Regions from separate parts of the Massilia sp. UYP32 genome, predicted to be linked through region 4. Evidence: predicted binding sites of a transcription regulator. Region 4 holds the regulator's gene; each other region holds the start of a gene.
What was found. Region 4 encodes sigma-54, which starts transcription at its own class of promoters, with help from an activator protein. Its sites were predicted from a motif close to TGGCANGNAANCTGCTTT; they were not measured.

Region 1 (7,924 bases), on a different contig from region 4:
TCCTGGTCGAGACCCAGTCCGCGCCCGGTGGCGGCACCTGGACCGTGATCGGCATCGGCCTCAATCTCCTGATGCCGGACGAGATGGAAGCGCAGCTGGGACGCAGCGCGGCCGGCGTGCCCTGGCTGGCGCGCATGGAGCGCGACGTCCTGATGGCGGCCCTGCTCGACGGCCTGGCCGCGGCGCTGGCGGAGTTTTCCGCGCGCGGCTTCGCCGCCTTCGCCGCGCGCTGGAACCTGCGCCACGCCTGGCAGGGCGAGACCGTTGTCCTGCTCGACCACGGCGCGGTGCGGCACGAGGGCCGCGCCGCCGGCGTCGACGACAGCGGCCGCCTGCTGCTCGACACGTCGGAGGGCCGCATCACCGTGATGGCCGGCGACGTCTCGCTGCGGGTGAAGACATGATGCTGCTGGTCGACGCGGGCAATACCCGCGTCAAGTGGGCGCTGGCCGACGCCGGCAGCGCCCTCGGCGCGTGGCGCCTGCACGGCGCCGTGCTGCATGCGCAGCTGGACGAAGCAGCTGCCCGATGGGCGAGCGCCGGCGTGACCCGCGCGCTGGTGTCGAACGTCGCCGGCCCACAGCTGGCCGGGCGCATCGCGGCCCTGCTGCCGGCCGGGATCGAGGTCGAATGGTTCGCCTCCAGCGTGGAGCGCGCCGGCCTGCGCAACGGCTACCGCGACCCCGGCCGCCTGGGCTGCGACCGCTTCGCCGCCGCCATCGGCGCGCGCGCCCTGGCGCCCAGGCAGAACCTGATCGTCGCCACCTGCGGCACCGCGACCACGGTCGACGCGGTGAGCGCCGACGGCCTGTTCGTGGGCGGCATGATCCTGCCCGGCCTGGCGCTGATGGCGTCCAGCCTGGCCAGCAACACGGCGCAGCTGCCGCAGGTAGTCCCTGGCGCCGTGCCGGCGCTGTTTGGCGACAATACCAACGACGCGATTCTCTCCGGCGTGCTGTCGGCCCAGGCCGGCGCCATCGAGCGCGCCGTGGCCGGACATGGCGCCTCTTCCTGCATCGTCTCGGGCGGCGCGGCGCCGACCATCGCGCCCGCGCTCAAGGTCGCGCACAGGGTGGTCGATAATATCGTGCTGGTCGGCCTGCAGGCGGCGACCGCCTGGAGAGAGGGGGAAGCACGGTGTTGAAATTCGTATTCTGGGCGCTGCTGGCCGCGAACGCGGCCTTGCTGGCGTATGGCCAGGGCATGCTGGGCCAGCCCGGCGCCGGTGAGCGCGAGCCAGGCCGGCTGAACAACCAGCTGGCGCCCGAACGCATCACGCAACTGACGGCGGTCGAGGCCAAGCGCGCGCTGGACGAGGCCGAGGCCATGGAAGCCGGCGACGCCGAAGCCCGCGCCGAGCCATCCGCCGCCGCGCCCTCGCCGGAGCCGGCGCCGCCGGCCGCCGTGGCGCCGGACCTGATCGCCTGCGTCCAGGCCGGTCCCTTCAGCGCCGCCGACGCCCGCCGTTTCGAAACCCGGGTGGCCAGCCTGGACCTCGCTGCGCGCCAGTCGCGGGTCGACGTCCCCTTCCAGGAAGTGACCAGCCGCCTGGTCTACCTGCCTCCCAACGGCGGCCGCGAAGGCGCCCAGCGCCGCGCCGCCGAGCTCAAGGAACGCGGTGTCGAGAATTTTTACATCATGCAGGGCGACTCGCCGCTGCGCTGGGCGATCTCGCTGGGCGTGTTCAAGACCGACAGCGCGGCCCAGAAGCTGGTGGCGCAACTGCAGCGCCAGGGTGTGCGCGGTGTGCGGGTGCTGCCGCGTGGCCCGCAAGTCATGCGCCCCGCCTACCAGTACCAGGCGATCGATGCCGGTGCGCGCAACCGGCTTTCCACGCTCATCGGCAACTTCTCCGGCGCCGACTTGCGCAACTGCGAATAACGTCGCGGTCGTGTATCGCATCCATCCAGCGCGCCACATGGCGCGCTTTTTTATGCGGTGTGCAGTTGACCACCCGCAAGCTGTCGAATATCTTTACACTTAATTTTCCTCAAGAAATTTTAATTAACCAAAACAAACACTTATATCCTTGGCACACTATTTGCTCTATATCAAATTAAGTTGTTCCAATATAATTTGACGTTCCGAGGGGAAGCCATGAAACAGATCATCACCGCCTTGCTGCTCGCCGCTGCCACGCTGTCGACCACCGCTGCCGCTGCACCCATTTCGCTGAACGGCTCGCTGGCCAACGGGATGCTGGATCAGGGCAGCTACAAAGTCGCTTTCATCAACGATACGCCGCTGCCAGAAAAATATACCTTCAATAGCCTGTCGTATTCGTTCTCCTTCAAGGACGATGGCGAACTGATGAAACTGACCTCGACCAGCGACCGCGACGAAGGCGAATACGGCAAGGTCAAGAATGGCAAGAGCACCCGTGATGTGACGGTCACCAATACCCATACCTATACCGGTGAACAAGAGAGCGCCGCCCTGTGGTTCGGCGACTTCCTGCTCGGAAGCGGAAGCACCCAGCTCTTCGAGTCGAGCTATACCTCCCCGTCGAGCTTCCAGGAAATTTACGACGGCCAAAAATGCACGAAATGGTTCTTCTTCATCTGCAAACAATCGCACTCGCAATATTCGGATACCACGACCACGACGACGACCGTGAAGAAGGCGTACACCGGTGAGTTCACCATCAGCGGCACCGTGACGAACCAGTCCATCATCGACGCGCTGCTGAACGATGGCCAACTGACGTTCAAGCTGAAAGTGCTCGGCGACCTGATGCTCACCAACTCCGAGCTCCTGCTCGACTACACCAAGGTGGAAGAGCCGACTGAAGAGCCGGGCGAAGTGCCTGAGCCGTCGAGCGTCCTGCTGGCCGGCGCCGGCCTGGCCGCCATCGGCTTCCTGCGCCGCCGCCGCACCGCCGCACAGGCATAAGCGCTTCTTTTCCGCTCGAAGAAATGGCCGGTTCGCCGGCCATTTTTCATGGCGCGGAGGTTCAGCGCGCCGCGTTCGACGAGGGGGCGATCAGCGCTGGACCACGATCGGCTTGAAGCCGAGGCTGGACGGCAGCGCACGCATGGCTTCCATCGCTTCGGCGCGGCTGGCGTAGGGGCCGCCGTACAGGCGATTCAGGGAACCCACCTTCACCACTTCGAGCTTGCCCAGCTCGACGCCGGCATCGGCGATCTTTTCTCCCATCGCCTCGGCGGTGCCGGCGCGGCCATAGGCGCCGAGCTGGATGAAGAAGCGACCGGCCGGCGCGGGCGCGGACACCGGCTCTGCCTGGCTCACCAGCGCCGCGCTGTCGGAATGAATCCGGTCTTCCAGCATCAGCGCCTCGATCTCGGGCGGCGCCGATTGCGCGATCGACGCGACTTCGCGGCGCGCGGCCGCGATCTGCGCCGGCGGGACGATCGGATCGCCCGGGAACAGGCGCTCGATCTCGACTTCATGGCTGCCCTTGCCCAGCAGCCCGAGCTTGAGCGCCGCCGTGTACGAGACGTCGATGATGCGGCTGGAATGGAAGGGGCCGCGGTCGTTGATGCGCACCACCACCGAATTGCCGGTGTCGAGGCTGGTCACGCGCACATAGGACGGGATCGGCAGCGTCGGATGCGCGGCCGTCATCTTGTACATATCGTACAGTTCTCCGGACGCCGTGCGCTGGCCGTGGAACTTGACGCCATACCAGGTGCTGACGCCGCGCGCGCTGTACCGCTCGTCATTTCCCAGCGGCGTATAGGTCTTGCCCAGCACCGTGTAGGGACGGCTGGTCCACTTGTTGAAGGGCTCGGCCTTGACCACGGCGTCCGGCACGTCGAGCAGGCCGTCGGGGATGTCGTCGCCCGGGCCGTCGTCCTTGTAGTAGCCGCCGCGGCCCGACTTGGCGGCCGGCAGCTGGGGCGCCTTGCCATGCTTGGCGGTCGGCTTGTGCGGCCAGGGGAAAGGATTGAGCTTTTTATGCTCTCCCGTGCTGCTGCAGGCCGATACTAGAATGGCAACCGGTATGACCGCCAGGAAGCTTGTACGAACGCCCATTGGCCGTCCTCCATCGTGTTAGGTCGACCCCCAGTTTACGTTGTCTTGCCAGACTCATCAATATGCAGGCATCAAGCCGGAATGCGATAATGGCCGTTTTGGCAAGACGTCCGCGTGCCCTGATCGTTCCGAAAGTGTGGTTCCGGCGCAAAAAAACAGGGCATACTGCGGCATCGCCGGTCTGTCCACTTTCAACCATGCCGCACGCTTCGCATATTTTCGATCACCTGCCGGGTAACGGCGACACCGTGACCCTGCTGCGGCAGACCGACTGGTCGCGCACCGGCCTGGGCGACCCATCCACCTGGCCCGACGCCTTGCGGCTGCAGGTGAACGTCTGTTTCGAATCGCAGTTCCCGATCGCGATATGGTGGGGCCCGGACCTGATCCAGCTGTACAACGATTTCTACCGGCCGATCCTCGGTTCGAGCAAGCACCCGGCGTCGTTCGGCGGCCCGGCCCGGGAAACCTGGCCCGAAATCTGGCCGACGATCGGCGCCATGGTCGACCAGGTGATGAACGACGGCATCGCGGTCAGGGGCGAGGACATGCCGCTCGAACTGCTGCGCAACGGCTACCCCGAACTGTGCCACTTCACGTTTTCGTACAGCCCGATCCGCGATATTTCGGGCGCCGTCGTCGGCATGTTCACCGCGGCGGTCGAGACGAGCGCGCGCGTCATGGCGGAACGCCGGCGCGCTTTCCAGCTCAACCTGGCCGACGAATTGAGGGGGCTGGCGACGACCGACGACATCATCGGCACGGCGACCCGGCTGATCCGCCAGCACCTGGGCGTCACGCGCGCCTATTACGCCGAAATCGACGACCAGGCCGGCTGCTTCCACATTCCCGCGCAATGGACGCACGGCGGCGAGCTGCCCGCCCTGCCCGGCCTGCCGATGCACGGATCGGTGGCCTCGTTCAGTCCCTACCTGCTGCAAAGCCTGCGCGCCGCGCGGGCGGTGGTGGCCGAGGACATCGCGGCCGACCCGCACCTGGCCGGGCATGCGCAGGCCTACCAGGATGTCGGGATGCAGTCGGTCGTCGTCATGCCGCTGAACCGGGGTGGCCAGCTGCGCGCCAACTTCAATGTCGGCCATTCGGTGCCGCGCCGCTGGACGCCGGGTGAACTCGAGATCATCGCCGACGTGGCCGAGCGTACCTGGGACGCGATCGAGCGGGCCCGGGCCGAAGAAGCGCTGCGCCTGTCAAGCCGCCTGAAGGACGAATTCCTCGCGATGCTGGCGCATGAACTGCGCAACCCGCTGGCGCCGATCAGCGCCGCGGCCGACCTGCTCGCCGCCGCCCGCCTCGACGAGGACAAGATACACCGGACCAGCGCCGTCATCCAGCGCCAGGTCGCGCACATGACCGCGCTGGTCGACGACCTGCTCGACATCTCGCGCGTGACCCGCGGCCTGATCACGCTGGAACAGAGAGAGATCGACGTGCACGACGTCATCGCCGACGCCGAGGAACAGGCGCGCCCGCTGATGGAAAAGCGCCAGCATGCGCTGCGCTGCATCTGCCGCGCGGGGAAGGCCTACGTTCGCGGCGACCGCAAGCGGCTGGTGCAGGTGCTCGCCAATCTCCTCAACAATGCGGCCAAGTACACGCCGCCGGGCGGCGCGATCGACATGCGGGTCGAGGTGCGGGAGCGCGACGTCGCCATCTCGGTGAGCGACAACGGCATCGGCATGGCCCACGAGCTGGTCGGCCGCGTGTTCGATCTGTTCGCCCAGGGCGAGCGCGATGCCGACCGGACCCAGGGCGGGCTGGGCATCGGCCTGGCCCTGGTGCGCAACCTGGTCGAGCTGCACGGAGGCAGCGTCGGCGCGCATAGCGCGGGCGCCGGACAGGGCAGCCGGTTCACCGTGACCCTGCCGCGGATCGAACCCGATGCCGCGCCGGCCGGCAGCGCCGGTTCCGCCACGGGGCTCGCGCCGGCGGCGGGCGGGCTGAAAGTGCTGGTGGTGGACGACAATGCCGACGCCGCCGCCATGCTGTCGATGCTGGTCGAATCGGCCGGCCATGACGTCGTGGTCGAACTGAGCTCGGTGAGGGCGCTCGACAACGTCGAGACGATCAGGCCGGATATCTGCCTGCTCGACATCGGCCTTCCCGAGCTCGATGGGAACGCGCTGGCGCGCCGGCTGCGCGCGATGCCGCGGCTGCCGCCTCCGGTGCTGGTTGCCGTCACCGGATATGGCCAGCAGTCCGACCGCGACAAGGCCTTCGCGGCAGGCTTCGACCATTTCTTCACCAAGCCGGTCGATATTTCCCGCTTGATGGCCTTGCTGACCGAGGTGCACACGGCAGGCCCCGCGGCGCGCGGCGGCCCGGTGCGCTAGACGCGTGGACGGCTTGGCCGTCCTAGGGAAGCGCTGTTTTATTCTGACGGATGGAATTGGCGACGGAAAAAGGCGCCCGGCAAGGCGTAAACCGCAGCCATACCGCGTGGTATGGCGAGGATTTACAACGCAGCAGGGCGTCTTTTTTCCGTGCCAAGGCCGCCGCCATGAATAAATCAGCGCTTCCCTAGGTCTGCACCAGCTTGCGATGCCGCTGGATGCTCATCAGGATGCCGGCGCCGAGGCCCAGCGTGATGAAGGCCGTGCCGCCATAGCTCATGAACGGTAGTGGCACCCCAACTACAGGCAATATCCCTGAAACCATGCCCATATTGACGAAGGCATAGGTGAAGAAAATCATCGCGATCGAACCGGCCAGCAAGCGGCCGAAGGCGTTTGGCGCATTGGCTGCGATCATCAGGCCGCGTCCGATCAAGAGCAGGTAGACCAACAGCAGGAACAGGTTGCCGATCAGGCCGAACTCCTCGGAATACACCGAGAACACGAAGTCGGTGGTGCGTTCCGGCACGAATTCCAGGTAGCCCTGGGTGCCCTGCATATAGCCCTTGCCGGTCACGCCGCCCGAACCGATCGCGATGATCGACTGGATGATGTGGAAGCCCTTGCCCAGCGGGTCGGAAGTCGGATCGATCAGGGTCATCACCCGCTGGCGCTGGTAGTCGTGCATCATCGACCAGCCGATCGGCAGGAAGGCCAGCACGCTCACCGTCACCGCCGCGATCGCCTTCCACGACAGGCCGGCCAGGAAGATCACGTACAGTCCCGACGACGCGACCAGCAGCGAGGTGCCGAGGTCGGGCTGCTCCATGATGAGGGCGACCGGGATCATCAGGATCACGGCGGCCACGATGTAATGCTTCCAGCCGGCGACCTGGGCCCGGGTCTGGAAGTACCAGGCCAGCATCAGCGGCAGGCCGATCTTCATGATCTCGGACGGCTGGATGTCGATGACGCCGATGTGCAGCCAGCGCTGCGCGCCCTTCTTGATCAGGCCGAACAGCGCGACCGCGACCAGCAAGGCCACGCCGACCGCATAGACCGGCACCGCGAGCCGCATCAGGGTTTGCGGCGCGATGTTCGCGGCCACCCACATCACGGCGAAGGACAGCAGGAAGTTGCGGATCTGGTGCTCGACCCGGTCCGGGAAATCGGCGCCGGCCGACATCATGGTGACCATGCTGATCGTCACCAGCATGGCCAGGATCAGGGTCAGCGGCAGGTCGAACACCGTGAAGTACGGGCGCAGGCGGCGGCGCAGCGAGCGCCGTTCTGGAATATGGGCCATGGCTTATTCGGTTCGGGTGGCGGTGGCGGGGGCCGAAGGTTGGGGCGCAGCGGCTGCAGCGGCCGGCGCGGCCGCCTTGACGGTGGCGGGACGGGCGCTATCCTTCGGCTCCGGCGGCGGCGCAGGACGCTTGCCGAGGATCGCATAGTCGAGCACCTTGCGCGCGATCGGCGCCGCCACCACGCCGCCGAAACCGGCGTTCTCGACGATCATCGCCAGCGCGATGCGCGGCTGCTCGACCGGCGCGAAGGCGGTGAACAGCGCATTGTCG
Region 2 (7,924 bases), on a different contig from region 4:
CAGGTGGGCCTGCTGACCGTGTACGACATGTGCAAGGCGGTCGATCGGGGGATGGTGATGACCAATGTGCGGGTGATGGAGAAGCACGGGGGCAAGAGCGGGGACTGGACCGCCGATATCGACGCCTGACCGGTTCGACAACTTGCCCAATGCTGTAGACAACGTCCATACTCGGCCTATACTGATGGGCGACGCCCAAAGCGTCTTTCCCCACTCCAACCTGCTATCTGCCCGAGAGGATGTGTCATGACGACCGCATACCCGCAGTTCACCGCAGCGACCGCCCAGCTGAACGCCCTGCCCTATCAAGATGCATTCCTGAAGATCGCCAATGTCTACGCGGATTCGACCCGCGCCAGCCTGGAGCAGCTCTGGATCAGCTCGTCCAAGATCATCATGGAAGAGACGATGAAGGCCTTCATCGCCGCTTCGCAGTCGTGCGCCGAAGCCTTGACCAGGAATGCCGTGTCGGTCCAGCAGCAGTCATTCGGCCGGCTCATCAGCGCCAACCAGAAGGCGGTCGAGATCATGGGGCAGAGCTTTGCCGACGCCATGGCGTCCGGCTGGAAACCCGCGCGCTGAGCACCGCGCTCCATCACTCGATAGGAGTCGACGATGGCAAGCAGCATCACTCCATTCCTGATGTTCGAAGGTTCGGCCGAGGAAGCGATGCGTTTCTATGTCTCGCTGTTCGCCCGCTCCGAAGTCAAGCAGATCGAGCACTACAAGAGCGGCGAAATGGGCCCCGAAGGGACCGTCAAGCGGGCCGATTTCTCCCTCGCCGGCCAGCCCGTGATCTGCATCGACAGTCCGGCCAAGCACGCGTTTACCTTCACACCATCCATGTCGCTGTTCGTGGAGTGCCAGGACGAGGCCGAGTTCGACACCGCCTTCGCCCGGCTGGCGGACGGCGGCAAGCTGCTGATGCCGCCGGATAATTATGGGTTCAGCCGCAAGTTCGGCTGGCTGAGCGACCGCTTTGGCGTTTCATGGCAGCTCAACCTGACCTGACTTGAGGGGGCTCGTTTTTCTTCTCAGGTCATCGGAGCCGGCAGGCGAATACGGCCGCCATTGACTTATTGCTACCAGCTGTCGGAAGCAAGCAGTGACATTAAGATACATTCCAGAGGTAAAGCTGCTGCTATCATGCCGGCTTTTCTCTGCGGCAATGGCCGCCCGCTTGTTTTACCGATATGAACAGCGCCCAAGCCCATGAGCTGAAGCCCCAGGAATACGAATTCGAAACGCTGAACATGCAGGTCGGCGTCCGCCTGCAGCTCATCACGCACCGGCGGCTCAAGCCGGTCGCGCATTTTTCCAGCCTCATCGGCTACGTCAGGGACGAGTACCTGATCCTCAAGATCCCCTTCGAGGACGGGGTGCCGATCGGACTGACCGAAGGCGAGCGCGTGACGATCCGGGTGTTTTCCGGCGTGAACGTGTGTTCGTTCGCCTCCACGGTCGAGCGCGTTTTCAGCCGTCCCCTGTTCTACGTCCATCTTTCATTCCCGACCTCGATCCAGGGCACCAGCCTGCGCGGCGCGATGCGGGTGCGCGCCGACCTGCCGGTGCGGGTGGCCGGCATGAAGTTCGCGGCGCCGATGGATTGCCAGCTGGCGAACGTGTCGGTGACGGGCGCCCGCATCGATTCGTCGCAGCCCTTGCCGCCCGATGAAGACATCGTGGATCTGCGGTTCGCGCTGATGGTCCCGCCCGACAACCGGGAAACCCAGGTGCGCACCCGGGCCAGCATCCGGAACCTGGCGGTCGGCAAGCCGGCGGACGGCCAGGCCGAGATGTACAGCTATGGCGTGCAGTTCATCGATCTCGATCCGGTCCACTACACGCTGCTGCAGAACATGACTTACGAGGCGCTGCTGGCCGACCGCGGCAAGATCGTCTAGGCCCAGCCTTTCGGCAACGGCAATCCTTCCTCGATCGCCAGCCTTTCCATCGCTGCCTCCAGCACCACCCGCGCGCGGCCCGAGGCCAGCGCCAGCTCGGCGTGCAGCGCCGCGTCTTCAGGATTACGCGATGCGCAATGCTGGCTGTAGCGCTCAAAGCTGCCGACCATCATCAGCAATTCGGTCAAGTGACGCGGGCATTCGCAGGTCAGGCGGTTGCCGGCGGCCGCAATATTGGCCAGGTCTTCGTCGGCGAAACGCGGTGGGGCGACGGCGGCGGCAACCGGCTCCTGCAGCGGCGGGCGGTGGCCGGTCAGGGCCGAATGGCATAGCAGGGCCAGTTCATTCAGATCGGCGGGAATACGCGCGACCAGGCAGCCTTGCGCACGCAGGGTGCGGATAGTGGCGCTCGAGCAGAAGCGGTACAGCACGACGACCGCCCCGACGCCGGCCGCATCGCGCGCGGCGGCGATGGCCGGCAGCGCCCGTTCGTCGAGTTCGGATTGTTCGATCACCAGCACGTCGGCGCCTGCATCATCCTGCAATATGTCCGCCGCCTGCGCGAGGTCGGCGCAATGGCCGCGCACGTCCAGCCCCAGGGCGCCCTGCCCCATGGCGGCCACGCGCCGCGCCAGCATGGCGCCGACCAGCAGCACCCGCACCGGCGCCGCCGCCACGGCCCTGGCCTGGCCGTCCAGGCCCAGCATCGATTGCAGCTGGTCGCGGTTGAGACCGGCGAGCACGCCGATCGAATGCCCCTGGTCGACCAGCTGCTTGAGCAGGCCAAGGCGCGTCACCTGTTCGGCCGAGTACAGGCGCTGGCCGCGCTCGGAGCGCTGGGCATCCGACAGGCTGTAGCGGCGCTCCCATACGCGCAGGGTTTCCACCGGCAGACCAGCCAGCCGGGCGGCGGCGCCGGTGCGGTACATGATCCTTTCTTGTCCCGTTTTAAGAAAATCCGTCATTACACGTCCCGAAGTTGAACCATATTTTTGAAACCGCATGGTGTCATAGAATCGAAAAAGATGCATTTCTAGTACTCAACAGTGTCTGGGCCGGCTTCCAGTAGCGCTTCACATGCCTGTAATGCAACGTGGTAAATTGCCAGCTTGCATGCGGCACCCTGCCGCGGCACTGATCGACGAGGATGGAATGACATTTCGCTTGCTGACGATGGCGGCGGCCCTGCTGGCCGCCACCACCGCAACGGCCGCGCCGCGCGGCTTTACCGTGGAAGACCTGGTCAATATGGAACGGGTAGGCAGCCCGGCCGTGTCGCCGGACGCCACGCGCGTGATCTATACCGTGCGCAGCACGGATATGGAAAAGAACCGCGGCAATACCCAACTGTGGATGGTCGACCTGCGCGCCGCCAAGCCTGCGCCGCAGCGCCTGACCCAGCATGCGTCCAGCAGCAGCGACCCGGAATGGTCGCCTTCGGGCGACGCCGTCTATTTCCTGTCGGCGCGCTCGGGTTCGTCGCAGGTATGGCGCCAGCCGGTCGCCGGCGGCGAGGCGGTGCAGGTGACGAACCTGCCGCTGGACGTCGACAACTTCCGCCTCGCGCCAGGCGGCGACCGCCTGGCGTTCAGCCTGGCCGTATTCCGCGACTGCGCCGACCTGGCCTGCACCAGATCGCGCCTGGATGCCAAGGAGAAGGACAAGGCCACCGGCAAGGTCTATGACCGCCTGTTCGTGCGTCACTGGGATACCTGGAACGACCACCGCAACGCCGTGCTGTTCTCGGCGCCGCTGGGTGCGGACGGCAAGATCGGCGGCGAACCGGTCAGCCTGTCCGGCTCGCTCGACGGCGACGTGCCGTCGAAGCCGTTCGGCGACCGCGAAGAGTACCGCTTCAGCCCGGATGGCAAGACCATCGTTTTCTCGGCGCGCATCGCCGGCAAGACCGAAGCCTGGTCGACCAACTTCGACCTGTACAGCGTGCCGGCCGCGGGCGGCGCGGCGCCGCGCAACCTGACCCAGGAGAATCCGGCCTGGGATACCAAGGGCACCTTCTCGCCGGATGGCCGCACCCTGGCCTATCTCGCGATGGCGCGTCCCGGCTTCGAGGCCGACCGCTACCAGGTCATGCTGATGGACGTGGCCACCGGCCAGAAGCGCAAGCTGGCGGCCGACTGGGACCGCTCGGCCGGCAACCTGGTGTGGCGTGCGGACGGCAAGGCGCTGATTGTCGATGCCGAAGACATCGGCCAGCACCGCCTGTTCTCGATCGACGTCGCCAGCGACAAGGTGACGCCGCTGACCGACAAGGGCGCGGTCGGCGCGTATGACCTGCGGCGCGACACGCTGGTGTACACCCACGCCAACCTGCAATCGGGCGCGCAGCTGTTTTCGATGAAGCTGGGCGGCAAGCCGAAACAGCTGACCGATGTGAACACGGAACGTTTGAAGGACGTGCGCTTTGGCGAGTCCGAGCAGTTCTCGTTCGCCGGCGCCAATGGCGAGACCGTGTACGGCTACGTGATGAAGCCGTGGAATGCGCAGCCGGGCCAGAAGTATCCGGTCGCCTTCATCGTCCATGGCGGCCCGCAGGGCAGCTTCGGCAACAGCTGGAGCTATCGCTGGAATCCGCAGGTATATGCGGGCGCGGGGTATGCGGCCGTGTTCATCGACTTCCACGGCTCGACCGGCTACGGCCAGAAGTTCACCGATTCGATCAGCAACGACTGGGGCGGCAAGCCGCTGGTCGACCTGCAGAAGGGCTATGACGCGGCGGTGCAGAAATTCGCGTGGCTCGACCGTTCACGCGACTGCGCGCTGGGGGCGTCGTACGGGGGCTACATGATGAACTGGATCGCGGGTAACTGGTCGGATGAGTTCAAGTGCATCGTGAATCACGACGGCGTGTTCGACACGCGCGGCATGGCGTACTCGACCGAGGAACAGTGGTTTACCGACTGGGAGAGCGGCGGGCCTTACTTCAAGGTGCCGGAGAATCATGAGCGCTTCAATCCGGTTCATCACGTGAACAAGTGGAAGACGCCGATGCTGGTGATCCAGGGTGATCTGGACTTCCGCATTCCTACTGCACAGGCGCTGGGAACCTTTACCGCGCTGCAGCGCATGGGGGTGGAGAGCAAGCTGCTGGTGTTCCCGGATGAGAATCATTGGGTGCTCAAGCCGGCGAATTCTGTGCAGTGGCATCACACTGTGGTGGGGTGGTTGGATCAGTACCTGAAGCAAAAGTAATCGCCGGATAGCAAAAAGCCGCCAAAAGGCGGCCTTTTGTTACAGGCTAGCTAATTACATGAATTACGGGGCGGTAACAGTCTCGCAAGCTTTGCCGGTCAACTCTTCATCAATACTGGTTTCGCAGGTCCAGGCGCCATCTGCATCACGCTTCTGGGTCACGGTTTCGCCGTTCACCGAGCTTGGGCCGCTGTTGATGGTGCAGACCAAGTCGATCGCGCCAGTGGTGGTAGGAGCGCCCACGAAACTGATGTCGCAGTTCGAGGTCTCAGCCTTCAAACCGCTGGCGGCCAGCGCTGCATCTGCAGCCAAGTTCGAGTCCATGTTCAGGGCGACGTCGAGGCCAGTCTTACCAGCAGAAACTTCAGCCAGTGCAGCGCTGAACTTCGACTTGGCGACATAGTTCTGGTAAGCAGGGATGGCGACAGCTGCCAGGATGCCGATGATGGCAACAACGATCATCAGTTCAATCAGGGTGAAGCCGCCTTCGGCCTTCTTGGTTTGCATTTGCTTGAAGTTCATTTTTCTCTCCAGGGTAGTATTTCAAAAATAAGGACTACATGTCTTGTACTGCTCAGCTGCTACGCTTTCCTATATGCAAGCGCTGTGCCAGCCCGAAAACAGCAGAAAACGGTCGATTTTATTAATCCCGACATAACGAAATCGTGTGCTACGACAAAAATTGGCGCTTCGGGTGACAAAATTTGTCAGTGCCATACAGCAATTTTTGTCAGACGACGGAGATTGGCGACGAAAAATGGACCCGCAAATACAAACGGGGAGCCGAAGCTCCCCGTCTTAGCTGTCGATAAAGAGATCGTCAGAATTACAGCATCGCCTTCAGCAGACGCGCCATTTCCGACGGGTTCTTGGTGACCTTGATGCCGCAGGCTTCCATGATTTCCAGCTTGGCTTGCGCGGTGTCGGCGCCGCCCGAGATCAGCGCGCCGGCGTGGCCCATGCGCTTGCCCGGAGGCGCGGTCACGCCAGCGATGAAGCCAACCACTGGCTTCTTCATGTTGTCCTTGATCCAGTGAGCGGCGTTCGCTTCGTCAGGACCGCCGATTTCGCCGATCATGATGACCGCGTCGGTGTCAGGATCGTCGTTGAACATGCGCATCACGTCGATGTGCTTCAGGCCGTTGATCGGGTCACCGCCGATGCCGACTGCCGACGATTGGCCCAGGCCCAGCGCGGTCAGCTGGCCGACTGCTTCATAGGTCAGGGTGCCCGAACGCGACACGACGCCGATACGGCCCTTCTTGTGGATGTGGCCCGGCATGATGCCGATCTTGATTTCGTCAGGGGTGATCAGGCCTGGGCAGTTCGGGCCCAGCAGCAGGGTCTTGGAACCGGCTTTCGCCATGCGATCCTTGATTTCCATCATGTCGCGGACAGGGATGCCTTCGGTGATGCAGATTGCCAGGTCCAGCTCGGCTTCAACGGCTTCCCAGATGGCGGCGGCTGCGCCTGCCGGTGGGACGTAGATGACCGACACGGTGGCGCCGGTTTCCGACTTGGCTTCCTTGACCGATGCGTAGATTGGAATGCCTTCGAAATCTTCACCGGCTTTCTTCGGGTTCACGCCTGCGACGAAGGCTTCCTTGCCGTTCGCGTAGTCGCGGCACATACGGGTGTGGAATTGGCCGGTCTTGCCGGTGATGCCCTGGGTGATGACTTTGGTGTCTTTGTTGATCAGAATCGACATTTTTATTTCCTTAGCGAATTAGGCTTTACCAGCGGCGGCGGCGACGACCGACTTCGCTGCGTCTTCCATCGTGTCTGCGGCGATGATTGGCAGACCCGAGTCAGCCAGCATCTTCTTGCCCAGGTCTTCGTTGGTGCCCTTCATGCGCACGACCAGCGGCACTTGCAGCGACACGGCTTTCGATGCGGTGATCACGCCTTCGGCGATGACGTCGCAACGCATGATGCCGCCGAAGATGTTGACCAGGATGGCCTTCAGTTCCGGGTTCTTCAGCATGATCTTGAAGGCTTCGGTCACTTTCTCGGCCGTGGCGCCACCGCCCACGTCCAGGAAGTTGGCCGGCTCGCCGCCGAACAGCTTGATGGTGTCCATGGTGGCCATGGCCAGGCCGGCGCCGTTCACCAGGCAGCCGATGTTGCCGTCCAGCGAGATGTAAGCCAGGTCGAATTTCGATGCTTCGACTTCGGCTGGATCTTCTTCGTCCAGGTCGCGGTAGGCGACGATCTCTGGGTGACGGAACAGCGCGTTGGCGTCGAAGTTGAATTTCGCGTCCAGGGCGATGATCTTGCCCGAGCCGGTCACGATCAGCGGGTTGATTTCTGCCAGCGATGCGTCGGTATCCCAGTAGGCTTTGTACAGGCCTTGCAGGTTGGCGCGTGCGTCGGCGATCGAGCCCTCCGGCACGCCGATCTTGGCGGCGATGCTGTCGGCGTCGGCGTCGGTCAGGCCGACGGCCGGATCGATCACGACGTTGTGGATTTTTTCAGGATTGCTGTGCGCGACTTCTTCGATGTCCATGCCGCCTTCCGACGACGCCATCAGCACGACCTTCTGGGTCACGCGGTCGGTGACCAGCGAGACGTACAGTTCCTGCTTGATGTCGGCGCCTTCTTCGATCATCAGGCGACGCACTTTCTGGCCTTCCGGGCCGGTCTGGTGGGTCACCAGCTGCATGCCCATGATCTGGTCAGCGTATTCCTTGACTTGTTCGATCGACTTGGCGACCTTGACGCCACCGCCCTTGCCACGGCCACCAGCGTGGATCTGGGCCTTGACCACCCAGACCGGACCGCCCAGTTCTTCAGCTGCCTTGACAGCCTCT
Region 3 (7,924 bases), on a different contig from region 4:
CCTGGCCGTTGACGATCACCTTGCCGCTGCTGGGGCGCTCGACCGCCGCCACCATCTTCATGAGGGTCGACTTGCCGGCGCCGGAAGGGCCGGCCAGGTAGACCAGCTCGCCCTTGGCGATGTCGAGCGAGACGTCGTGCAACGCATAGGCGCCGCGCGCATCGCCGTGGGTGTACTGTTTGGATACCGACTGGAATGCGATCATGGGTCCCCGTTCCGTCAGCCGAGCAGCGCTTCGACGAATTCTTCGGCATTGAACGGCTGCAGGTCTTCCAGCTTCTCGCCGACGCCGATGAAGTACACGGGGATCGGACGGGTGCGGGCGATCGCCGCCAGCACGCCGCCCTTGGCGGTGCCGTCCAGCTTGGTCACGACCAGGCCCGTGAGCTGCAGGGCGTCGTCGAAGGCCTTCACCTGGGCCAGCGCGTTCTGGCCGGTATTGCCGTCGATGACGAGCAGGGTCTCGTGCGGCGCGCCGGCCATGCCCTTGCCGATCACGCGCTTGATCTTTTTCAGTTCTTCCATCAGGTGCAGCTGGGTCGGCAGGCGGCCGGCGGTGTCGATCATGACGACGTCGGTGCCGCGCGCCTTGCCCGACTGCACCGCGTCGAAGGCGACGGCGGCCGGATCGCCCGACTGCTGCGAGATCACGGTGACGTTGTTGCGCTGGCCCCAGACCATCAATTGCTCGCGTGCGGCGGCGCGGAAGGTGTCGCCGGCGGCCAGCAGCACCGACTGGTCGAAGCTTTGCATATGCTTGGCCAGCTTGCCGATGGTGGTGGTCTTGCCGGCGCCGTTGACGCCCGAGATCATCATCACCAGCGGTTCGTGGCGGCCCAGCTCCAGCGGCTTCTGCAACGGTTGCAGCAGCTCGATCATCAGCGCCTTGAGCGCGGCCTTGACGGCGGCGGCGTCCAGCAGCTTGTCTTCCTTGACCTTGCGCCGCAATTCGCCCAGCAGGTGCTCGGTGGCGTCCATGCCGGCGTCCGACATCAGCAGCGCCGCCTCGAGTTCCTCGTACAGGTCTTCGTCGATGCGGGCGCCGACGAACAGCAGCGACAGGTTGCTCGAGGTCTTGGACAGGCCGGCCTTCAGGCGCGCCATCCACGAGGTCTTCTTTTCAAGCTCGGTGGTCGGGCGTTCGGCGGTTTCGGGGAACAGGTTGGCGCCTTCGTGCAGGACGCTGGCTTCGGCGGCGATCGGGGCCGCGGCGATGGGCGCCGGGGCCGAAGCGGGGGCGGGAGCGGGGGCGGGCGCAGGCGGCGCGGCCGGCACGACCGGTTCCGGCGCCGGTGTGTCAGGCGCTTTTTTTCTTTTGAAGAAGCTAAACATAGTGTCTGGTGGCGGGACTGCGTGCGGACGCCGGCGTGGCCGGCGATGAAAAAACTAGCGAATATTTTACCAGAGCAGCAATACGCAACCCGATTGCACACGAGCGTTCAGCTGCCGGCCCTCGCGCTTTCCGCCTGCTTGCGGATCGTCTCCAGCGTGGCATTCGGGGTGATCAGGTTGCCGTCGTAGCGCAATTCGATCACTGCCGGCAGCTTGTGCTGCTGCGCATGCTCGAGCGCGCGCTGCAGCGCCGGCGCGAAATCCTCTGTCTTGTCGACGACCTCGCCATGGCCGCCGTAGGCGCGCGCCAGTGCGGCAAAGTCCGGATTGTGCAGGCCGGTGCCCGACACGCGGCCCGGGTAGGTGCGTTCCTGGTGCATGCGGATGGTGCCGAACATATTGTTGTTGAATACCAGGATCACGACGCCGGCGCCGTACTGGACGGCAGTGGCCAGTTCCTGGCCCGTCATCATGAATTCGCCGTCGCCGGCGAAGGTGACCACGGCGCGCTCCGGCCACACGATCTTGGCGGCCACGCCGGCCGGCACGGCGTAACCCATTGCGCCATTGGTCGGCGCCAGCTGGGTGCGCATGCCGCCGTAGCGATAGAAGCGGTGGGCCCAGGAGGCGTAGTTGCCGGCGCCGTTGGTGATGACGGCGTCGCGCGGCAGTTGATCCATCAAGTCCTGCACCACCTGCCACAGGTCGAGCGGCGCGCCTTCCTTGAGCAGCGCCGGCTGCGCCTGCCACGCCGCCAGCTCGGCCTTGGCCTCGGCCACGCTGTCCTGCCAGGCCGTGGCGTCGACCGGCGCCATCCCGGCCAGCACGGCGCAGGCTTGCGGCATGCCGCTGGCGATCATGAGTTCGGCCTGGTAGACGCTGCCCAGCTCTTCAGGAGCCGGGTGGATGTGGACCAGGCGCTGGCGTGGCACCGGCGAATCGAGCAGCGTGTAGCCGCCGGTCGTCATCTCGCCCAGGCGCGGGCCGATGGCGATCACCAGGTCGGCCTCTTTTACGCGCGCGGCCAGCTTGGGGTTGATGCCGATGCCGACGTCGCCGACGTAATTCGGGTGCGCGTTGTCGAGCAAGTCCTGGAAGCGGAAGGTGCAGCCCACCGGCAAGCGGTTGGTTTCGGCGAAGCGGGCCAGGTCGGCGCAGGCCTGCGCGTTCCAGGTGCCGCCGCCCAGCAGCACGATCGGACGCCGGGCTTGTTCGAGCATGGCGCGCAGGCGGGCGATCTGCTCGCCGGAAGGTGCGCCGTGCGACGGCTGGTAGGGACGGGTGTCGGCTACTGCCGCCGTCGACACCAGCATGTCTTCCGGCAGCGCCAGCACCACCGGGCCGGGACGGCCGCTGGTGGCCACCTGGAAGGCGCGCGCCAAATATTCGGGGATGCGGTCGGCGCGATCGATCTGGGCCACCCATTTCACCATCTGGCCATACATGCGGCGATAGTCGATTTCCTGGAAGGCTTCGCGGTCGACGAAGTCGTTGCCGACCTGGCCGATGAACAGGATCATCGGGGTGGAGTCCTGATAGGCGGTGTGCACGCCGATCGAGGCGTTGGTGGCGCCGGGACCGCGGGTGACAAAGCAGATGCCGGGTTTGCCGGTCATCTTGCCATAGGCCTCGGCCATGAATGCCGCGCCCCCTTCCTGGCGGTTGATCACGAAGCGGATGTTCGAGTCGTGCAGCGCATCGAGCACGTCCAGGTAGCTTTCGCCGGGGACACCGAAGGCGGTGTCGACGCCGTGGACGTGGAGCGCATCGACCAGGAGCTGGCCGCCGGTGCGGGAAGGGTGCAGGGAAGGCGAGGGCATGGGGCGTGTCATCCTTGTCAAAGAGGCTATCCGGGCATTCTAGGCGAGCGGGCCGGGAACGGCTTTTGAAATGGCGACATCAAATTACAGAAAAACGGGGCGTAGACAGAACGGCAGCGTGTTGCGCCATTGCCGTCATGCCGGGCTGCGCCATTGCTGCTTCCTGGCTGGATGAGCTCAGGTTTTACTTGCTGGCTATCTCGAAGATGATTTGATAATTATCAATCCAGAATATTATTTATATGATCTAAATTAATTATATTGGCGGGATCCTGCCTTCAGGGCCAGAATCCCGTCACACCGAATCACTACCTGATCAGGCAACAATCAGTGAATCGCCTTTGCACCGGCTTTATTCAAGCTGCGGCGAATGCTCGCACGACGCATGGCCGCCAGGCCGGCAGCTAACAGCAAAGCGCTCGCGGGCTCCGGCACAGGGGACGGTCCCGGCTCCACCTCGAAAGTGAAGCTGGCGAAATTCCATATGCCGTCGACGCCCGGCACATCGTCAAAGGCTTCAAAGAATTCCAGGCGCAACAGGCCGTCTTCGCCGACCTGGAAGTCCAGGCCGAGGTCAACCAGACTGGCCGAGCCGGAATAGCTTCCAGTCCCGGGCGCCGCCGTCTCGAACCCTGGTGTGAAGAACACGCCGGCGAGAAAGTCTGAACGCTCAAAGGCGAACACCATGTCAGCCAGCCAGCTGGGCTCGAACGCCGTCAGATCGACCGAATAGGAGATGCCGGTAATGGTGGAATTGGACCCCACGTCGACATATTGAACATAATTTTGCGGATCTCCGATGAAGCCATTACTTTCGATATTTGTAAAACCGACGGTGATCGGGCTGGCGAATGCCGAAGTGGATACCAGAAACGAGAAACCGATGAGCAGTCTGTTCAGCGACGATTTAAAAGTCATGATAACTCTCCTTGGTGGTGGAGCTCATGACTTAAGCAACAACCATGCCTGATATTAAATGAAATTTAAATCATTGAATTCTATTGAGTTATTAAAATTTGATAATTTCCAATACACGAAAGTGTAAATTTTTTCGACGATAACGACTGATTTTATTTAACACATAATGAAAATTAAGACGAGTTCAACCGTTAAAGCAGTTGATCTTTATCATTGATCTTTTTTCTGGCCGGACGCTGTCCATGTTCCCAGCCTGCCACATGCGTCAGGTCTGACACCTGTACCTGGCGCGTCGACAGCGGCGCAATGCAGCCGGCGGCGCCGGCATCGGGTACAATGACGCCCGTGAAGCAGGCCAGACAGTCGCTGGTCCACGCCGCAAGGTCGTGGACGGGAGGAAGGTCCGGACTCCACAGAGCGGGGTGACGGTTAACGGCCGTCCGCTGAAAGCCGTCTGGCGCAAGCCAGCGGTATAAGGCGAGGAATAGGGCCACAGAGACGAGCGTATTCAGTTACGGTGAAACGCGGTAACCTCCACCTGGAGCAATTCCAAATAGGCACGCGTTGATGTTGCTCGCGGAGCGTGCGGGTAGGAAGCTTGAGCGCTGGAGTAATCCAGCGTCTAGAGGAATGATTGTCCATGCGCCGCCGCAAGGTGGCGTTACACAGAATCCGGCCTATCGGTCTGCTTTACTTATAATTCCCGAGGCACGTGATCCACGCGCCTTGTCGACGGTCGTCCCGGACCGCTTTGCCCTGGCGTTCCGCGCCGGCCGCACTGTCCGGAGACGCCATTGACGCAATACATCCTCGCCCTCGACCAGGGCACGACCAGCTCGCGCGCCATCCTGTTCGACCGCGCCGGGCTGCCGGTGGCCAGCTGCCAGCGCGAATTCCCCCAGCACTTTCCCCAGCCCGGCTGGGTCGAGCACGATCCGCTCGACATCTGGCACAGCCAGCTCGCCTGCGCGCGCGAAGCGCTGGCGCAAGCCGGCATCCAGGCCACCCAGGTGGCCGCGATCGGCATCGCCAACCAGCGCGAGACCACGCTGCTGTGGGACCGTGCGACCGGCGAACCGGTGGCCAACGCCATCGTGTGGCAGGACCGCCGGACCGCCGGCGTGTGCGACCGCCTGCGCGACGCGGGCAAGGCCGCCTTCATCCAGGAACGCTCGGGCCTCGAGCTCGACGCCTATTTTGCCGCCACCAAATTGCAATGGCTGCTCGACCACGTCCCCGGCGCGCGCAGCCGGGCCGAGAAGGGCGAGCTGGCCTTCGGCACCGTCGACAGCTGGCTGGTCTGGCGCCTGTGCGGCCGCCACGTCACCGACACCAGCAATGCCGCGCGCACGATGCTGTTCAACATCCACACGCTGGCCTGGGACGACGACCTGCTGGGGCTGTTCGACATCCCGCGCGCATTGCTGCCCGAGGTCGTGCCTAGCGCCGGCGCCGTCGGGCTGGCCGCCGAAGAGTGGTTTGGCCATGCGATTCCGATCGCCGGCATCGCCGGCGACCAGCAGGCCGCCACCTTCGGGCAAGCCTGCCACCGCAAGGGCCTGGTCAAGAATACCTACGGTACCGGCTGCTTCATGTTGATGCATGCCGGTGATAGCCCTCCCATCTCGCGCAATCGCCTGCTGGCGACGGTCGGCTGGACGGTCGCGGGCCGCACCGACTACCTGCTCGAGGGCAGCGTCTTCATGGGCGGCGCCACCGTGCAATGGCTGCGCGACGGCCTGGGCATCATCCGCCAGTCGCATGAGGTGGAGGCCCTCGCCACCAGCGTGCCCGACAGCGGCGGCGTGATGCTGGTGCCGGCCTTCACCGGCCTCGGCGCGCCACACTGGGATCCGTATGCGCGCGGCACCATTCTCGGCATGACGCGCGGCACGAGCGCCGCCCATATCGCGCGCGCCGCGGTCGAGGCCATTGCCTACCAGAGCGCCGAGCTGCTGGCGGCCATGCAGAAGGACGCCGCCTGCGCCGTCACCGAGTTGCGCGCCGACGGCGGCGCCGCCCGCAACGACCTGCTGATGCAGTTCCAGGCCGACCTGCTCGGCGTCGAGGTGGTGCGCCCGCGCGTCACCGAGACCACCGCCCTGGGCGCGGCCTACCTGGCCGGCCTGGCCTGCGGCTACTGGGAATCGCTGGAAGCGATCGAGGCGCAATGGCAGGTCGAGCGACGTTATGCCCCGCGCATGGATGGCGGCCGTCGCGCCGAACTGCTGGCGCGCTGGGCGAGGGCGGTGGCGCATGCGCGTTCCTGGGCTACCCCGGAGAGTTGAGGCCGGCTTTAGCGATGTCACCGCGCCGCTCGGCAGTTTGAACACGAACGGCGACAGCCCCAAAAAAAATCCCCGCGCAGGGCGGGGAGGGGAGGCGATCAGCGCAGCGGATCGGACGGCACCGAGTGCAGCCAGCGCGCGTGCACGAAGCGCGCCGCGTAGTCGAGCGCGTAACCCAGCAGGCCGATCAGGATGATGGCGGCCGTCAGTTCCGAATACGCCAGGCGGTCGCGCGTATCGAGGATGAAGTAACCCAGGCCGGCGGACACGCCCAGCATCTCGGCCGGCACCAGCACGATCCAGATGATGCCGATCGCCAGGCGCACGCCGGTCAGGATCTGCGCCGTGATCCCCGGCAGCACCAGGCGCCAGATCACTTCCCATTTGGTGGCCGACAGCGAGCGCGCCAGCAGCATCCAGTTGGGGTCGAGCTGGGCCACGCCGGCGGCGGTGCTCAGCATCAGCGGCCACACGGCGGCGAAGGCCAGCAGGAAGTAGACCGGCGCGTCGCCGACGCCCAGCACCATCACCGCCAGCGGCATCCACGACAGCGGCGAGACCATGCGCAGCAGCTGGAACAGCGGCGTGCTGGCCTGGCTGAAGGCCTTCGACATGCCGACCAGGATCCCGAGCGGCACGCCGAACAGGATGGCGAAGCCCAGGCCCACGGCCACGCGCTTCAGGCTGGTGGCCACGTGCACCCAGATGTCGGGGCCCAGCACCATCGCGCGCAAGGCCTCGAAGGTCTCCATCGGGGCGAACATGGCCGCGATCGGCGTGCTCTCTTCGAGGCCCTTGGCGCCCCAGGCCCACAGCAGCAGCGCGATCGCGAAGCCGGCGACCGGCCACAAGAAACGTCCCAGCATGATCAGACCGCGATCGTCTCAGTGCGCAGCAGGTTGGCCGGCAGGCCGAACTTGGCAGGCCCGCCCACGGCGGCGATCGACTTGCGCACGAAGCGGTCGTCGACCAGGTCTTTCGCCACGAACTTCGGATCGAGTTTGGCCAGGAAGCTGGTGTCGCCCTCGACCTTGGTCTGGCCAATCGCGCGCACCAGTTCCTCGGTGTACGAAGCGAACGGGAACGGCTGGAAGTCGATGCGGCGCTGCTGCCAGGCCGGGTGGGCGACGATGCGGCGCTTTTCGTAGTCCGAATAATCGGTGGTGGCCAGCACCTTGGTCAGCGCCTGCAGGTTGTGCGGGGTGTACTTGTTGGGACCGGTGGCGGCCAGCAGCTTGGCCGTCTCGACCTGGTTCGAGCGCGACCACAGCTGGGCATTGACGATCGCGTTGGTCACGCGCTGCGACCATTCCGGCTTGTCGTTCAGGTCGCGCTCGGCCAGGAAGGTCACGCAGCAGGCGTGGTTCTTCCAGACGTCGCCCGAGAAGCGCAGCACCTTGCCGATCTTCGCATTTTCGGCCACCGCATTGAACGGCTCGGCCACGATGTAGCCGGCGATCGACTTGGTCGCCAGCGCCGAGACCATCTCGGACGGCGCCAGCACGATGAGGTTAACTTCATTTGGCTTGAGCGCGGCGCCGCGCGCGCGGGTGACCACGCTCAGCT
Region 4 (7,924 bases):
CATATACGCGCTCATGCCCCAGCCGGGCCGCCAGCTGCGCCGCGATCGCCACGCTTTCGTTGGGATGAACCGCGAGCTTTTGCAGCCGTGCGACCAGGACCTCATCCAGGCCGTCGCCGGCGCGGCGCTCGGCGTTCGGCAGGCGGAGCCACTGGACCACGGCCGACGCCTCCTCGCCGCCGGCCAGGAACACGGCCGCCAGGCGCCGTCGCTGGGCCGCCGACGGCGCCGCGGGCCAGGCGGCCAGCAGCCGTTCGGCCTCGGCGGTGGCCTGCGGCACGTCGAGCCCGGTCGCCGCCCTGGCCGGCGCGGTATCCCAGCAATAGCCGTCGACCGCCTCCTGGTAGCGCGCCGCATAGCGGCGCATGAAATCGCACTGCGGCCCGGAGCGGTCCTCGACCGCGATCGCCTGCGGCTTCCAGGCGGCGAGCCGGTCGTTCAGCGGGGCCAGGCTCGACGTCTGGAAGGTCTTGGGCAGGTGCGCCAGGTGGGGCGAGCCGAGCACCATGATCTCGTTGACCGGCCCCGTCGCGGGGCCCTTGAGCCGGCTCGGATCGAAGGCCGGCTGGTAATCCTGCGCGGCGGCGGCGCAGGACAAGGTCATCGAGATCAGCAAGGCAGGCAGGCGCATCGGGTTTCCTTTCAGGTCATGAAGACCCGATGTTCACACCTCACCGATATGGTGTCACGCAAAAATGGATATGCACGCAGCGGATTATGCGAGATGCCTGAGCGGATGCGCATGCTCCGGCCACACCGGGTCGAAGAAGCGCGCCACCATGTCGGGCGTCACCTGATCGAGCGAAGGCGGATTCCAGCGCGGCGCATTGTCCTTGTCGATGACGAGCGCGCGCACGCCTTCCAGCACTTCGCCATGCGCGAAGTTGTGACGCACCAGCGAACGTTCCATGCGCAGGCAGTCGGCCACGGACAGCTGCGCGCCGCGCGCCAGCAGTTCGTGGGTCACGCACATCAATAGGGGCGAGCGCTGGCGCATCGCCGCCAGGGCGCGCTGCGCGAACGGCGTCTCGTCGCCTTCGAGCGAAGCCATGATCGCGGCGACCGACGCGGCGCCGAAATGCGCATCGATCAGCTGGCGCTGGGCCTGCAGTTCGCCATTGCCCGCCTTCTGCGCGAACGGCGCCGCGAAAGCGCGGATCGCCGCCGGCAGGTCGGCGCCGGGTGTGGACGCGATCAGGGCATGCAGGGCCCGCAGTTCGGCGCCCGGCACGAAGACATCGGCCAGACCGATATGGAGCGCGTCGGCGGCGCCGATCGTCAGCCCGGTCAGGCCCAGGTAGTTGCCCAGCTGTCCGGGCGCATGCGACAGGAAGTGGCTGCCGCCGACGTCCGGGAACAGGCCGATGTTCACCTCGGGCATGGCCATCTTCGTGCGCTCGGTCACGATGCGCAGGCCGCAGTCCGGGCCGCCCTGGGCGATGCCCATGCCGCCGCCCATCACGACGCCATCCATGATGGCGATGTAGGGCTTCGGGTAGAAATGGATCAGGTGGTTCAGCGCGTATTCTTCGGTGAAGAAATCCTCGAGCAGCGCGCTGCCGCCCATCGGCGTCGCATGGCCGACCTCATGGAAGAAGCGGATGTCGCCGCCCGCGCACAAGGCCTTCTCGCTGCTGCTGGTCAGTACGACCGCGTCGACCTGCCCGTCATGCCGCCAGGCGCGCAGCACAGTGGTGAGCGCGCGCACCATCTCGAGCGACAGCGAATTGAGCGCCTTCGGGCGGTCCAGGGTGATGATGCCGGTGCGGTTGGCGACGCGGGTCAGGACGTGGTCGGTCATGGCGTAATCCGTAATGGAGAGACATGCATTTTACCGAACACACGAAACGCGTCATATCGGGGAGCTGGATGCAAAAAGGGCGTCCCCTCAGACGCCCTTAGCTAGTGTGAGCCCTGCGCCTGATCAGGCGACAGCAGCGTCTTCGCCGCCGTTTTCCGGCAGGCGTTTGATCGAGGTACGGCTATGGTCCTTCAGCATTTGCTTGTGTTTCAGAATCTGTCTGTCCAGCTTATCCATCAGCGTATCGATCGCGGCGTACAGGTCTTGCGCGACACTTGCCACGTGCAGGGTCTTGCCCGACACCTGGACGTTGATCTCTGCTTTCTGCCTTTTTTCTTTTTCAGTGAGGTTGTCGACGGCCAGGAAGACGTGGGTGTCGATCACCTGGTCGAAATGGCGAATGATGCGCTCGAGCTTATTCTGAACGTATTCACGGATGGCGGGGGTTACTTCGAGATGATGGCCACTGATTGTGAGGTTCATACACACTCCTTTGAAAAGGTTGCACCGTGTGGACCACACCAACGCGACAAGGCACGACGGGTGTGGACGGCGCAGTTACAAGGACTTGCGGAGGCTTACAGGGGGTATCTTGAGGGCTTCACGGTATTTTGCAACCGTCCGGCGCGCGATGACCATGCCTTGTTCCCCGAGCATCTCCGCGATCTTGCTGTCGGACAATGGGTTCCTAGGGTCTTCTGCTCCTGTCAATTGTGCGATGAGCGCACGGATTGCCGTCGAGGATGCTTCGCCTCCCGCCTCGGTGGCAACGTGGCTGCCGAAGAAATACTTCAACTCAAACATGCCGTGCGGGGTCAGCATGTATTTCTGCGTTGTGACACGAGAAATTGTGCTCTCGTGTAGGCCTAGTGTATCAGCTATCTCACGTAAAACAAGGGGCCGCATGGCAACCGCGCCATGGGAGAAAAAGTTGCGCTGGCGCTCGACGATCGCCTCCGCCACGCGCAGGATGGTGTCGAATCGCTGGCGCATATTCTTGATGAGCCACTTCGCTTCCTGCAGCTGCGCGCCCATCTGCGCTTCGCTCTTGCCCTGCTTGAGCAGGCTGGCGTACAGGCTGTTCACGCGCAGGCGCGGCATCACGTCCGGGTTCAGGGTGACCGCCCAGCCGCTCTTGGAACGGCGCACGATCACGTCCGGCACCACGTAGTCCGACACGTTCGAGGCGAACGCCGCGCCCGGATGCGGATTGCATTGGCGCACCACGGCCTGCACCTCGCGCAAGTCTTCGTCGTCGCAGTCGAGCGCTTTTTTCAGCTTGCTGTATTCGCGCTGGGCGAACCAGCTCAGGTAACCCTCGACGATGGTCAGCGCCATGCGCCGCGTCACCAGCGGCACGCCCGGCATGCGCCGGATCTGCAGCGCCAGGCACTCGGCCGCGCTGCGCGCGCCGACGCCCACCGGGTCCATGCTCTGCACCAGCGCCAGCGCACACCGTAATTCGTCGATCTCGATCTCGAGTTCTTCGGGCAGCCTGGCGTGGATCTCGTCGAGCGGCTCTTCCAGGTAGCCGTTGTCGTCCAGCGCATCGATCACCAGCTCGGCCAGCGCACGGTCGCGCGCCGACAGGATGGCTTCGCGCACCTGTTCCATCAGGTGTTCGCGCAGCGTGATGGCGCAGGCCTCCAGTTGCGGGCGGCCGTCCTCGTCCTCGCCGCCGCCGGACGATGGCGCGCCGCCGTCGCTCCAGTCGGCATCGACGCGTTCGTTGTCGGCGCCGCCCTCGAAACCCTCGCCCTCCTGCGCCGGCGCACCCTCGCCCTCGGCCTGCTGGCCGGGCGCCGGCGGCGCTTCGCCATTGGCGGGCGCATTGTTGATGGCGCCATCGGCCAGCAGGCGCACCGATCGGTCGAGCGGATCGTCGAGCCGCTCGAGCAAGGGGTTATCGCCCAGTATCTGCTCGATCTCCTGGTGCAGCTCGAGCGTCGACAGTTGCAGCAACCGGATCGACTGCTGCAGTTGCGGCGTAAGCGCGAGGTGCTGCGAAGTGCGAAGTTGCAGGGACTGTTTCATCTAGGCGTCGCTCACATGCGGAAGTGTTCACCCAGGTACACGCGGCGCACCGACTCGTCGGCGATGATGTCGTCAGGACGGCCGGAGGCAAGCACCGCGCCCTGGTTGATGATGTAGGCGCGGTCGCAGATGCCGAGCGTCTCGCGCACGTTGTGGTCGGTGATCAAAACACCGATCCGGCGCTCCTTCAGGAAGCGCACGATGCGCTGGATCTCGATCACGGCGATCGGGTCGACGCCGGCGAACGGTTCGTCGAGCAGCACGAAGCGCGGATTGGTCGCCAGCGCGCGCGCGATTTCCACGCGGCGGCGCTCGCCGCCCGACAGCGACAGCGCCGGATTCTCGCGCAGCTTCTCGATCTGCAGGTCGGCCAGCAGGGTGTCGAGGCGCTCGTTGATCTGGTCTTTCGACAGCGGCTTGCCGTTGTCTTTCTGCAGCTCGAGCACGGCGCGGATGTTCTCTTCCACCGTCAGCTTGCGGAACACCGAAGCCTCTTGCGGCAGGTAAGACAGGCCCAGTACGGCGCGGCGGTGGATCGGCAGGCTGGTGATGTCGGTGCCGTTGATGTCGATCGAGCCGGCGTCCGACGGCACCAGGCCGACGATCATGTAGAACGACGTCGTCTTGCCGGCGCCGTTCGGGCCCAGCAAGCCGACCACTTCGCCGCATTCGACCTGCAGCGACACGTCGCGCACCACCAGGCGCTTGCCATAGCTCTTCTGCAGGCCCTTGACGACCAGTGTGCTGCGATCGCCCAGCTCCATCGGAATCGCCGTCATTGGGCGCCTCCGGCGGGTGCGCGCTTGGGCGCCAGGATCAGGGTGCCGCGGCCGCCGCCGGCGACGCTCTTGCCGCTTTCGTCGTTGCGCACCGTGGCCACTTCCTTGCGGTTGTCGTAGGAAATGAAGGGGCCGGTGATCTGGTTGGTCATGCGCGCGCCTTCGAGTTCGCGCACGACGGCGTTGGAATACAGGCGCACCAGTTCCGACCGCTCGTCGTACTCGATGCGCTCGGCCTGGCCGTCGACCCACAGGTCGGGACCGCCGTCACGCTTCTGGCGGAAAGTGGCGACCTTGCCGCCGGCAGCGGTGAGGGTCACGCTCATATAGCCTTCCGGGCTTTCCTTGACCAGGGCGCGGTCGGACTTGAGCACCAGGGTGCCGCGGGTCAGCACCACGTTGCCGGTCAGGATGCGGGTGCCGGTCACCTCGTCGATGTCGAGCGAATCGAAGTTGATGACCGCTTCCTTGAGCGAATCGGCGCGTTCGGCGGCCGCGGTCAGCGACAGCAGGGAAAGGAAGGCGGCGACAAGTAGTTTTTTCATGGTTGGTGGATACGGGTCTCTGGTTGGCACGCGGCGTTTCTGGAGGATCAGCGCTGGCGTGGCGGATAGACGATCTGGCCGCGGCTGGACAGGTGCAGCTGCATGGTCGCATTGTTGGCGACCATGCCGGTGCCCTTGACGCTGGACGCGCCGAGCTGCATGTCGATCGGCAGATCGGTCTTCAGTATTTCTTCGTCCGGCAGCACGGTGAGCGCCTGGGTGCGCACGTGCAGCGATTCACTCTGCGCGGTCTTGGGGCGCTGCAGGTCGACGTCGCCGATCAGCTCGACCCGGTGCTCCTGGTGATGGATCTGCGCGTTCTTCGCGACCACCGTCATCGGCGGGCGGCCCGGCTCGACGCCGCGCAGCACCGGCGCCTCGACGTGCGACACGTCGCCGCGCGGAATATGCTCCAGGCGCTTGCCCGACACCAGGTAGCTCGGCTGGCCGTTCTCGGTCATGCGCACGAAGGAGAAGTTCTCGACGATGTAGTCCGGTTCGTCCGGCGGTCCGCCCAGCTGGGCGTCGATGTCGGACCCCTGCATCAGTTGCAGCAGCCAGAAGCTGCCGAAGGCGAAGAAGGTGCCGATGACGATCATCGCCAGGAGATTCCAGCGGTGGGCGGTGCGCTTGTTGACGACGACGGTAGCCATTTTTAAAGCCTCAGGCGAAGTACGGCGCGAGCGCCTGGTCGTAGGTGCCCTGGGCGCGCATCACGAGGTCGCACACCTCGCGCACCGCGCCGCGCCCGCCGGCGTTTTTCGTTACGTAGTGCGCGCGGTGCTGCACCTCCGGGTGGCCGGACGGCACCGCGACGGCGAAGCCGACGCGCGCGAACAGCGGCAAGTCGATCACGTCGTCGCCGATGTAGCCGCACTGCTCCGCCGTGAAGCCGGTGGCTTCCAACAGCTTGGCGAAGCCGATACGCTTGTCGTGGATGCCCTGGTGGACGTGCGAGATGCCGAGATCGGCCGCGCGCTTGACGACGATCGGCGACAGGCGCGCGCTGATGATCGCGGTCTGGACGCCGGTCTTGTTCAGCAGCTGGATGCCCAGGCCGTCGAGCACATTGAAGGTCTTGGTGACTTCGCCTTCCGGGCCGTAGGTCAGGCTGCCGTCGGTCAGCACGCCGTCGACGTCGAAGATCATGACCTTGACGCGCGCCGCGCGCTCCATATGGGCCAATGGGGTAATGGCCGGGATAAATGTGTCGCTCATCAGATCACCTTGGCGCGGGTCAGGTCGTGGATGTGCAGCGCGCCGACCAGGCGGTCGTCCTCGTCGACCACCAGCATCTGGTTGATGCGGAATTCTTCCATCACGGCGACGGCGTCGACCGCCAGTTGCTCGGGCCGCACGCGGCGCGGGTTGGCGTGCATCACGTCGCGGATCTGGACGTTCGAGAAGTCGTGCATGCGTTCGATCACGCGGCGCAAGTCGCCGTCGGTGAACACGCCGACCGGACGGCCTTCGGCGTCGACGATGGCGGTCATGCCGAGGCCCTTGCGGGTCACTTCGAGCAGCGCTTCGACCAGCGAGGTTTCGGGGCCCACGCTCGGCACCGCGTCGCCGCTGCGCATCACGTCGCGCACATGGGTCAGCAGGCGGCGGCCCAGCGCGCCGCCCGGATGCGACAGCGCGAAGTCTTGTTCACGAAAACCCCGCGCATCCAGCAGCGCCACGGCCAGCGCATCGCCCATGGCGAGGGTGACGGTGGTGCTGGTGGTCGGCGCCAGGTTGAGCGGGCAGGCTTCCTTGTCCACCGCGATGTTCAGGTGCACGTCGGCCAGCTTGGCCAGGCGCGAGGCTGGTTTACCGGTCATGGCGATCACGCGCGCGCCCAGGCGCTTCACGGCCGGCAGGATGTCGAGGATCTCGGACGATTCGCCCGAGTTGGAAATCGCGATCACCACGTCGTTCCTGGTGACCATGCCCAGGTCGCCGTGCGCGGCCTCGCCCGGGTGCATGAAGAAGGCCGGGGTGCCGGTGGACGCCAGGGTGGCGGCGATCTTGCGGCCGATGTGGCCCGACTTGCCCATCCCGGACACGACCACGCGGCCGTCGCAGCCCAGGATCAGCTGCGCGGCGTTCACGAAGCTGTCGTCGTCGCCCAGGCGCGCCTGCAGGGCGCGGATGGCGTCGGCTTCGATCGACAGCGTTTCGCGACCCAGTTCCAACACGCGCCGGGCCAGGGTCTCGTCAAAACTTTTCGGCATTATTTTTTCATCGGTTACACTCATTTTGGAAGTATAAACGAATTGGGAAAGCAAAAAACTTGCCAGTCGTAACAAACGATAACAAGCGCATGCCGCACCACACCTGGCTAGTGCCATAAGATCAACACTTTTGCTGTTTATCCCAGCATCGCATCAATGCATTCCGGTCTTGAACTCACCCTCCTCCTGCTGGGCTGCGCCGTCCTGGGCGTGGTGCTTTTTCGTAGCCTGCAACTGCCGCCGATGCTCGGCTACCTCGCCGTCGGCGTCCTGATCGGCCCCCACGCCCTGGCCCTGGCCGAGGACAGTCCCACCACCCATGCGCTGGGCGAGTTCGGGGTCGTGTTCCTGATGTTCTCGATCGGCCTGGAGTTCTCGCTTGGCCAACTGCGCTCGATGCGGCGCATCGTGTTCGGGCTGGGCCTGGCCCAGGTGGTGTCGACGATCGTGGCCGTCATGGGGATCGCCCTGCTGGCGGCCTGGCTCCTGCCCGGCATTGCGCTCGGCTGGCAGGCCGCCTTCTCGCTGGGCGGCGCGCTGGCGATGTCT

Region 1: the regulator sigma-54 is predicted to act here: its motif matches at 2,031-2,048, upstream of ABIB42_RS07110 (PEP-CTERM sorting domain-containing protein).
Region 2: the regulator sigma-54 is predicted to act here: its motif matches at 5,709-5,726, upstream of ABIB42_RS17150 (pilin).
Region 3: the regulator sigma-54 is predicted to act here: its motif matches at 4,103-4,120, upstream of ABIB42_RS17850 (PEP-CTERM sorting domain-containing protein).

The regions. Positions count from the first base shown of each region.
Region 1 is NZ_JBNDIK010000007.1:52,001-59,924, reverse strand. It holds gene ABIB42_RS07125 (biotin--[acetyl-CoA-carboxylase] ligase) at 1-404, shown strand, start outside; gene ABIB42_RS07120 (type III pantothenate kinase) at 401-1,144, shown strand; gene ABIB42_RS07115 (SPOR domain-containing protein) at 1,138-1,881, shown strand; gene ABIB42_RS07110 (PEP-CTERM sorting domain-containing protein) at 2,098-2,892, shown strand; gene ABIB42_RS07105 (septal ring lytic transglycosylase RlpA family protein) at 2,983-3,996, opposite strand; gene ABIB42_RS07100 (ATP-binding protein) at 4,194-6,347, shown strand; gene rodA (rod shape-determining protein RodA) at 6,535-7,653, opposite strand; gene mrdA (penicillin-binding protein 2) at 7,657-7,924, opposite strand, start outside.
Region 2 is NZ_JBNDIK010000021.1:21,799-29,722, reverse strand. It holds gene moaC (cyclic pyranopterin monophosphate synthase MoaC) at 1-129, shown strand, start outside; gene ABIB42_RS17175 (hypothetical protein) at 247-582, shown strand; gene ABIB42_RS17170 (VOC family protein) at 616-1,011, shown strand; gene ABIB42_RS17165 (flagellar brake protein) at 1,194-1,904, shown strand; gene ABIB42_RS17160 (MerR family transcriptional regulator) at 1,901-2,833, opposite strand; gene ABIB42_RS17155 (prolyl oligopeptidase family serine peptidase) at 3,057-5,114, shown strand; gene ABIB42_RS17150 (pilin) at 5,178-5,636, opposite strand; gene sucD (succinate--CoA ligase subunit alpha) at 5,941-6,822, opposite strand; gene sucC (ADP-forming succinate--CoA ligase subunit beta) at 6,841-7,924, opposite strand, start outside.
Region 3 is NZ_JBNDIK010000022.1:50,296-58,219, reverse strand. It holds gene ABIB42_RS17865 (cell division ATP-binding protein FtsE) at 1-205, opposite strand, end outside; gene ftsY (signal recognition particle-docking protein FtsY) at 220-1,332, opposite strand; gene ABIB42_RS17855 (thiamine pyrophosphate-binding protein) at 1,440-3,152, opposite strand; gene ABIB42_RS17850 (PEP-CTERM sorting domain-containing protein) at 3,480-4,070, opposite strand; RNA gene rnpB (RNase P RNA component class A) at 4,418-4,766, shown strand; gene glpK (glycerol kinase GlpK) at 4,865-6,358, shown strand; gene ABIB42_RS17835 (ABC transporter permease) at 6,457-7,224, opposite strand; gene ABIB42_RS17830 (ABC transporter substrate-binding protein) at 7,227-7,924, opposite strand, start outside.
Region 4 is NZ_JBNDIK010000026.1:86,734-94,657, reverse strand. It holds gene ABIB42_RS20200 (DUF5694 domain-containing protein) at 1-631, opposite strand, end outside; gene ABIB42_RS20195 (enoyl-CoA hydratase/isomerase family protein) at 716-1,801, opposite strand; gene hpf (ribosome hibernation-promoting factor, HPF/YfiA family) at 1,925-2,284, opposite strand; gene ABIB42_RS20185 (RNA polymerase factor sigma-54) at 2,360-3,835, opposite strand; gene lptB (LPS export ABC transporter ATP-binding protein) at 3,847-4,599, opposite strand; gene lptA (lipopolysaccharide transport periplasmic protein LptA) at 4,611-5,159, opposite strand; gene lptC (LPS export ABC transporter periplasmic protein LptC) at 5,207-5,812, opposite strand; gene ABIB42_RS20165 (KdsC family phosphatase) at 5,823-6,377, opposite strand; gene ABIB42_RS20160 (KpsF/GutQ family sugar-phosphate isomerase) at 6,377-7,375, opposite strand; gene ABIB42_RS20155 (monovalent cation:proton antiporter family protein) at 7,532-7,924, shown strand, end outside.